2 linked regions of the Peribacillus simplex NBRC 15720 = DSM 1321 genome follow. The main gene of each other region encodes a partner of the protein of the gene in region 2 in a complex. Links are inferred from orthologs where the notes say so. Each region holds a gene or a part of one and is shown on either strand. Other genes may lie near its edges.

The links. The genes of interacting proteins can lie anywhere in the genome.
Region 1: the proteins of BS1321_RS21845 (region 2) and BS1321_RS13385 are in contact, whole or in part, in a crystal structure (PDB 3TUF), measured with the Bacillus subtilis proteins. The link is inferred for Peribacillus simplex NBRC 15720 = DSM 1321 from one-to-one orthologs.

The regions. Positions count from the first base shown.
Region 1 is NZ_CP017704.1:2,793,658-2,797,802, forward strand. The notes cover bases 398-3,326. They hold BS1321_RS13385 (stage II sporulation protein SpoIIQ), read left to right. Parts: upstream 398-1,337; coding sequence 1,338-2,315; downstream 2,316-3,326. Other genes in these bases: spoIID (stage II sporulation protein D), read left to right, coding at 398-739; BS1321_RS13380 (VanZ family protein), read right to left, coding at 760-1,185; spoIIID (sporulation transcriptional regulator SpoIIID), read left to right, coding at 2,751-3,023. Also shown: more of spoIID, read left to right, coding at 1-397; mreB (rod shape-determining protein), read left to right, coding at 3,332-4,145. UniProt on the Bacillus subtilis protein: Involved in forespore engulfment and required for anchoring membrane proteins on the forespore side of the septal membrane. Forms a channel with SpoIIIAH that is open on the forespore end and closed (or gated) on the mother cell end.
Region 2 is NZ_CP017704.1:4,515,017-4,519,089, reverse strand. What follows is about bases 537-3,393. They hold BS1321_RS21845 (SpoIIIAH-like family protein), read right to left. Parts: upstream 2,334-3,393; coding sequence 1,740-2,333; downstream 537-1,739. Other genes in these bases: spoIIIAF (stage III sporulation protein AF), read right to left, coding at 3,027-3,393; spoIIIAG (stage III sporulation protein AG), read right to left, coding at 2,348-3,019; accB (acetyl-CoA carboxylase biotin carboxyl carrier protein), read right to left, coding at 619-1,116; accC (acetyl-CoA carboxylase biotin carboxylase subunit), read right to left, coding at 537-604. In the rest of the region: more of accC, read right to left, coding at 1-536; more of spoIIIAF, read right to left, coding at 3,394-3,635; spoIIIAE (stage III sporulation protein AE), read right to left, coding at 3,652-4,073. UniProt on the Bacillus subtilis protein: Involved in forespore engulfment. Forms a channel with SpoIIIAH that is open on the forespore end and closed (or gated) on the mother cell end.

The DNA of each region.
Region 1 (4,145 bases), 1.7 Mb from region 2 along the record:
GGCTCAAGCATTGACAGCGAGAACTTACATTGTCAATCAGCTCATAAGCGAAAGCCGATTAGGCTTGCCGGATGGTGCCGATGTAAGCGATACGGTCATGCACCAAGTTTATAAGAATAATGATGAGCTGAAAAAACAGTGGGGCTCTGATTATAAATCGAAGATGCAAAAAATTAACAAGGCTATAAAAGAAACGGCGGGTCAAATCTTAACCTATGAAGGAAAACCGATTACTGCCACTTTTTTTTCGACCAGTAATGGCTACACGGAGAATTCCGAGGACTATTGGCAAGCTGATTATCCCTATTTAAAAAGTGTATCCAGTCCGTGGGATAAAGAAGAATCACCAAAATTTTATAATAAAGTTGTAGTCGATACTGCAGATTTTGAAAAAAAACTGGGTGTAAGTCTTTCTTCGGGAACATCAATAGGGACCGTCATTGAAAGAACATCAGGTAATCGCGTAGGTGTAGTGGAAATCGGAGGAAAGAAAATGACAGGAAAACAGATTCGTGAGAAGCTCGGGCTGACATCATCCGATTTTGACTGGGAGCGTCAAGGCAACCAGATTGTCATCACGACAAAAGGATCCGGACACGGAGTTGGAATGAGTCAATACGGTGCTAATGGCATGGCCAGGGAAGGGAAAACCTATGAAGACATCGTGAAATATTATTATAAAGGCGTCAAAGTTCAGTCTTCAAGTAAGTGGCTGAATACGATGACGGCAAAAAAATGAGAGATGGGGATTCCCATCTCTCATTTTTTTTCGTTTAATTTCTCTATAATGGTCAAAAAGCCCCGTTCACGCTTGAAATAATGATATTGGACATGAAAATAGACTGCAGCTACTCCTATGATATCTTTTATGAGGTCTATTAAGGTAGAGGAGCGGTATGGGACGAAAGATTGGTGGTATTCATCAATAACTCCGTAAAGACAAGCCACAAGTGCCGCCAACAGGCTTAAACCAGGCTTCAGTTTTTGGTTTGCAGCAAGGGCGGAAACTAATAATATATACAAAAGGGCAAATTCGACCAGATGAAGTGCCTCTTTGATAAATCGGTCAATTGAGGATGAGGGAAGATCAAGAATCATATCATCGGGGTTGCTCGACATTATCCAAATGGCAATCATATATAGAAAAGGCAATAACGTTAACACAAGTTTAAAAGCTTTTTTCATGATTTAAACATCCTTCAACAGTAAGATACCAAACATTTTACCATTCTACGAATAAAATCGGTTTCATTTCCACAAAATAAATCTAAAAAAATTTTTTCCTGAATGTATATAATCTTAACAAAATGTTCAGAATGATTGCTGAGGTGATTAATATGAGAGAGGAAGAAAAGAAACCAACTTCCACAATCCGACGTATACTAAAACAACGTTGGGCATTATCAGCAATCTATATCGCAAGTGCAGCCATAATCTTAGCCGCGGCCTTCTTATTACAAAATAGTTTTGACGATTCAGCTAAAGATGGCAAAGAGGAATCAGCTGAAACAGGAAAAAACTATGGTGAGCCTTCTGTAGAGGTTAATAGTAATCTTGAGACAATCAAGATGCCTGTAGCCGATGCAGACAAAACGGTTATCAAGAAACAGTTTTATGATGTGAATGCGGATGAAAAGGCACAAGAAGAAGCATTGGTTTTCTACAACAATAGATATGAGCAGAACAAAGGTATAGATATTGCAATGGAAGATGGAAAGTCTTTCGATGTAAAAGCTTCCTTAAGTGGAAATGTAACGAAAGTTCAAGACGATGCGTTACTTGGAAATTTAGTTGAAGTAGAGCATGAGGATGGCGTGGTTACTCGTTATCAATCTGTTAAGGACATTAAGGTTGCAGTTGGTGACAAAGTGAAACAAGGACAAGCAATTGCTACAGCTGGAAAAAGCCAAATCAATGAAGAGGCTGGCGTACATGTCCACTTCGAAATCAGAAAAGATAACATTGCGTTAAACCCACTTGATTTTGTTGATAAACAAGCTTCTGCGATCCAATCGGCAACTGAAACCGAAGGCAGCGAACTTGAAGATTCAGCTAATAAAGAAGAAACACCTGCAGTCGAAGGATCTGAAGCTGATAAAGAAGAAACACCTGCAGTCGAAGGATCTGAAGCTGATAAAGAAGAAACACCTGCAGTCGAAGAATCTGAAACTGGCACGGAAGAAGCGCCTGCAGTTGACGAAACTGACGAGAGCACTGATTTAGAGAGTGGCACTGATGAAGAAGGCTCTGTCCCTGGTGAAGATACAACTGAAGAAAGCGATTCCTTAAAAGATTCGTTAAATCAATCTAATTAAGATTAAGATTTTTAATAAAATCAAAACAAAAACCTAGAGCGTTACGAATGACAACAACTGAAAATTTGGTAAAAGGAAGCCGTTCACTTTGAACGGCTTCCTTTTTTTCTTTCGAGGAAATATTGGCCAATATGCTGAAACCTTTGAATTTCTGACAAATTTCTCGGGAAATAATTTGCGCTTTATGAAAATAAACAGATGAAAATCAGAAATAAATACAAACCTCCTGTCCCATTAGGCATATATTCTTAACCAAGCTAATAAGATGTTATAAACCATGCAAAGAGAGTGTTTGAGGTGAGGAATCGTTTATTACAAATTATCTAATAGGTGAATAATTCTATCTTTCATTGTTTATAGGGCAGCGGTATTCGATTCGAAAAATACGAATCTCATTTCACACTTCTCACATCCAATTTGGGGAGGTCGAGTGGTGTGCACGATTACATCAAAGAAAGAACTATCAAGATAGGAAAGTATATCGTGGAAACTAGAAAAACAGTCCGTGTCATTGCAAAAGAGTTCGGAGTCTCTAAAAGCACAGTGCATAAAGACTTAACTGAGAGGCTGCCAGAAATTAATCCTGATTTGGCTAACGAAGTGAAGGATATATTGGATTATCATAAATCCATTCGTCACCTTAGAGGTGGAGAAGCGACAAAATTAAAATATAAACGTTCTGAAAGAGAAGAAGAAATCGTTAAATGATACATGAATCATTCCGGCAATTGGAAGTGAATCAGGCAATCGGGGAATGAATAAGGGGACATGAAAGTGAGTGTCAGCTTTTTTCTTAACCTTGATTGCGGTTCCATGCCGGGATTTTTTTATGGGAAAATGTGGTAAGATAGTACATAAGGCATTGATTTTTTTTACAAATTGGAAAAATAGGAAAAGATAGTCTGTATTAGCGTTTATTTATAATTCATACTTACTTGTGTCAATGCAATATGGTAAAATAAACAATTAGGACAGAAGTAGGTTATATGTGAGGATATTCAAGGAGGATTTAAGAAATGTTTGCTAGAGATATTGGGATAGATCTTGGAACAGCCAATGTTCTTATACATGTCAAAGGTAAAGGAATTGTGTTAAATGAGCCTTCAGTAGTTGCGATTGATAAGAATACGAACCGTGTTCTTGCCGTCGGGGAAGAAGCTCGTAAAATGGTAGGCCGTACTCCAGGAAACATCATCGCAATCCGTCCTTTAAAAGACGGTGTCATTGCGGATTTTGATGTAACAGAATCGATGCTTAAGCATTTTATCAATACATTGAATGTGAAAGGCTTCCTTTCAAAGCCTAGAATTTTAATCTGCTGCCCGACTAACATAACAAGTGTCGAACAAAAGGCGATTAAAGAAGCTGCTGAAAAAAGCGGCGGGAAGAAAGTATTTCTTGAAGAAGAACCAAAAGTGGCTGCAATCGGTGCCGGTATGGATATTTTTCAACCAAGCGGCAATATGGTCGTAGACATTGGCGGGGGTACAACGGATATTGCCGTTCTTTCAATGGGGGATATCGTTACATCTTCTTCTATTAAAATGGCCGGTGACAAATTCGATAATGAAATTTTACATTATATCAAGCGGAAGTATAAGCTCCTGATTGGTGAACGTACAGCGGAAAACATTAAAATCCAGGTTGCAACCGTCTTCCCAGGATCTCGTAATGAAGTCATCGATATCCGTGGACGCGATATGGTATCGGGATTGCCTAGAACCATTTCGGTCAATTCGGAAGAAATTGAGGAAGCTCTTCGCGAGCAGGTTTCCATCATTGTACAAGCTGCAAAAAGCGTACTTGAGCGGACGCCTCCAGAACTTTCTG
Region 2 (4,073 bases):
ACTTTTCAATATACACGCCAGGATTCCCAAATGCCGTCGCGGCTTCCTGTTGCGTGATGTTAATTCCTTTAATGAGTTCTTCTTCCGTCCTTGCGACGCGGATACCTTTACCGCCTCCGCCGGCAGTAGCTTTGATGATGACTGGATAGCTCATTTCATTAGCTAGGGCTACACCCTCATCCGTATCTTTAATTATGCCTTTAGAACCTGGAACGATCGGTACACCAGCTTTGCGCATGGTTTCCCTTGCTACGTCCTTTGTTCCCATTTTATTGATCGCTTCGGGGCTAGGACCGATGAAAATGATATTGCATTCACGGCATAGCTCAGCAAAGTCGGCATTTTCAGCTAGGAATCCATATCCTGGATGAATAGCATCGGATCCCGTTTTCTTGGCTGTGCTGATAATGTTCGTTGTATTTAAATAACTGTCTTTTGATAATTTAGGACCGATGCAATATGCTTCATCCGCAATTTGAACATGTAATGCTTCTTTATCTGCTTCTGAATAGACCGCAACAGTCTCGATTCCTAATTCCTTGCATGCCCGGATGATTCGGACAGCAATTTCCCCACGATTGGCAATTAATACCTTTTTAATCATTTAGAAACAGCTCCTCATTCCGGCTTTACTAAAAATAATGGTTGACCATATTCTACAAGCTGACCCTCTTTTACAAGGACTTCAACGATTTCACCGCTTACTTCGGCTTCGATTTCATTGAAAAGTTTCATGGCTTCCACGATACAGACGATGGAGTCCCCCGTTACTTTATCCCCTGTTTTTACGTATGCAGGTGAATCCGGTGCAGGAGATTGGTAGAATGTCCCTACCATCGGAGAAGTGATTTTATGTAAATTTTCCTGTTCAGTGACGGCAGCAGCCGGTTTTGCAGGTTCAACAGCTTTCGGCACTGCAGGCGCAGGGGCTGCTGCGGGCTTGACCTCTACAGCTGCATTGGCTTGAACAACTTCTGGAGCAGCTGCTGGGTGTAATACTGTACCCGTTTCAGTTTTTTTCAATTTAATTTTCGTTCCTTCATTTTCAAAAACGAATTCACTGATATTTGATTGATCGACTAGCTTAATAATTTCACGAATTTCTTGCACTTTCATTTTGTGGCACCCCTTGTCTAATTTAATATGAGTTTGTGAGGCAATAATATTTTATGTAACCTTACCCTTAGCTTATCCTACTTTGTCCAAAACTGCACAAAGTAGCCGCTTTCTTTATGCGAATGCGAATAAACCGAATACAAACCTCTTCTGTATTATAACAAATATTTCACTTTCTCAAAATATTGTTTCCCTTAGAGAATTGAATAGTTTATGACCAGCTTCTAACATCATACAATATTAGCTTATACAAATTCAATGATAGATTAGTTGTGACTTATTATCCATACTTCTATCTTACACCTTTATTATAATATTGTGAATATTTTTCAACCGGGGCACCCTAACGCTTTCTCTAGTATTTTGCATTTTACTCGTAGAAAATCTGTTGTAATATCCATTATAATTACTTTTCTAGAATATTACGGATGATCATGATCGCCATTTCTATTTGAGTTCCTGTTACCAATTTACATAAAAAAACTTTTCCTCTAAAGTTTCCCGGTTGTAAGATGGTTAAAAAAAATCCTAATAAAAAGCCTCCCTTTTTTTTATTAAGGGGGGCTTTCAAATTTTTATGATGTTGAACTGTTCTGTATCAGTACTTTTTTCTGTATGTGTGTTTACTTTTCCGGTTGGAAATCGACCACTACATTTTGTGCATCGCTCACTTCTTTCCTTACGAGTCGGATAATGTTATTGGCCTCTGTTTTCGTTTGTTTATCGGCCTTGACACTCACCTTTACATCCGTTCCGTCCACCCGGACCAGTGCGGCATTGTAATCCATGGCAACAATTAAGTTTTCGATGATATTTTCTTTTACTTTCGTTTCACTTAATTGTTCGATTTTTGCATAAGCCTCGTCTCTTTCTTCAGCTGATAGTTCTGTGTTGCCCATCTTTGCAGTCAATTCTTCATTCAGCTTCGCCCGTTCATCTTCAATCTGCATCCTTAACGATTCAAACTCATCTCCAGATGCAATGGTTACAGAGGAACCTTCTGTATTTTTGGACGTTTCTTTTTCACTTTTATTTTCACCTTTTGTATCCGCTTTGTTCTCTGTTTTACTTTCTGTTTTATTTCCTTCCTGTTCCATTTGCTCTGTTGCCGTCATATCGGCGGCATTTTCTTCAGGAGCGGTTAAATAATAGACTGAAAGCACAACGACTAGACTTAGCATAGTCAATAACCAAACGGTTTGTTTTTTTAATAACATGTAGATTTTCCCCCTTATTTTTTAGGCATGACAGAAACCCTGTGACTCGGTACATCAAGTGAGCGTGTGACAGCCTCGATGATCCACTTCTTTATTTGAATATTTTCGGCTCCTTTAGCGACTACCAGGACTCCTCGTACACTAGGTTTTTTCGTTTCCGAAATGATCGGTCCTTCTTTTTCACCGCTCTTGACCAAAACTAGCTGTTCATCAACAGATGTATCTTCGACCGTCCTTTTGCCGCCTTCCTGGTCGGTTTCTTCAGTGACTTGTTTTTGGGTGACTTTGTTTCTTTCATATACTTTTTTCTCGGATGCATCGACGTAAATTACGACTTTTACATCCTGGACGCCTGCGATGGACTCAAGCGCCTCCTTCATTTCATTTTGAAGATATATTTCATAGTCTTTTGTTGTCTTGAATTCTGATTTCTTCTGGCCGAATGTTTCAACATCCCCTTCATCATCCTGCTGTTTATCATTATTGAATACAGTCTTCACTTCAGGTGTTTGTCCCGTCTGGTTGGTGGTTAACAAATTCCCGGCCATCATGATTCCCGCTCCCAAAAGGACAACTATTAGAGCATAGACATACAGGGAAGGTTTTTTTTCCTTAGGCTCTTTTTGGTCAGGGTCTTTATTTAATAGTTTTTGCAGCCAGGATAATGGACCTTTGTCTTTGTTCAATACTCAGTCACTTCCTTTCCCCGGCGATTTCAATGATCTCTTCATCTACAGACCAACTTGTTGCCAGAAACCTTTTGACAGCATCCAGATTGGCATCATTCGAAGTGGATGGGCTATCTGCATTGATATCAACCTTCGCTATTGCCTCTATCTCCGAGTTTTCTTCCCCTTCTGCTTTTTCCAATGAGATGGTTATGTTCTGCAGATCATCAACACCTGGTTCTTCCTCATCCTTGACCCCTACATCAATTGAACTAATCTTCATGTTATAATCCACCATCAGCTCCTCTTCCACTTCTGCCTGTAAGTCAACAGCCATTTGTTTTAAAATATATGCACCCTGGGTAGCTTGTATTTCTTTTTTCTTCATTTCTGTCAAATTTCCTAAATCTTTTTTTTTCTGATCCTCAAATTCACTAGTAGCCGCAGAGAGGATATCGTCGAAATCCTTATTGAATAATCCCAATATAGGAGTGATGATGATCGCAATCAGCAAAAGTCCGATGACCATTTTGGCATACTTCTGTAAAGCTGAATTCGGAAGAAGCATATCGATCACAGTAGCCAGCAATACAAATATGATGATGTTGGATACCCAGCCAGCTAAAAAACTCACCAAGCCCTCCTCCTTTCTAACGAACCATCAGGGTAATGTTTCCAGAGGCGATAATTACCGTGATACTTAAAAAAAACATGAGTGAGACAATGGCCAATGCAGCGAAAATATAAATCATGCTTTTACTTATTATGTCAAGGCATTTTATTACAGGTCCTCCGCCCAGCGGCTGCAAAAGACTCGCTGCCAATTTATAGACAAAAGAAATCATCAAGATCTTTATGGCGGGAAATGTGGTGATGAGCAAAAGAATGATGACGCCTGACAAGCCCACTGTATTTTTCAAAAGGACAGAGGCACTAATGACCGTATCCGTTGCATCAGTAAACATGCGCCCTATTACCGGTATAAAGTTACCTGTCACGAATTTGGCTGTCCTGATCGTCACTCCATCAGCTACAGCTGAGGATGCTCCCTGAACGGAGATCACACCAAGGA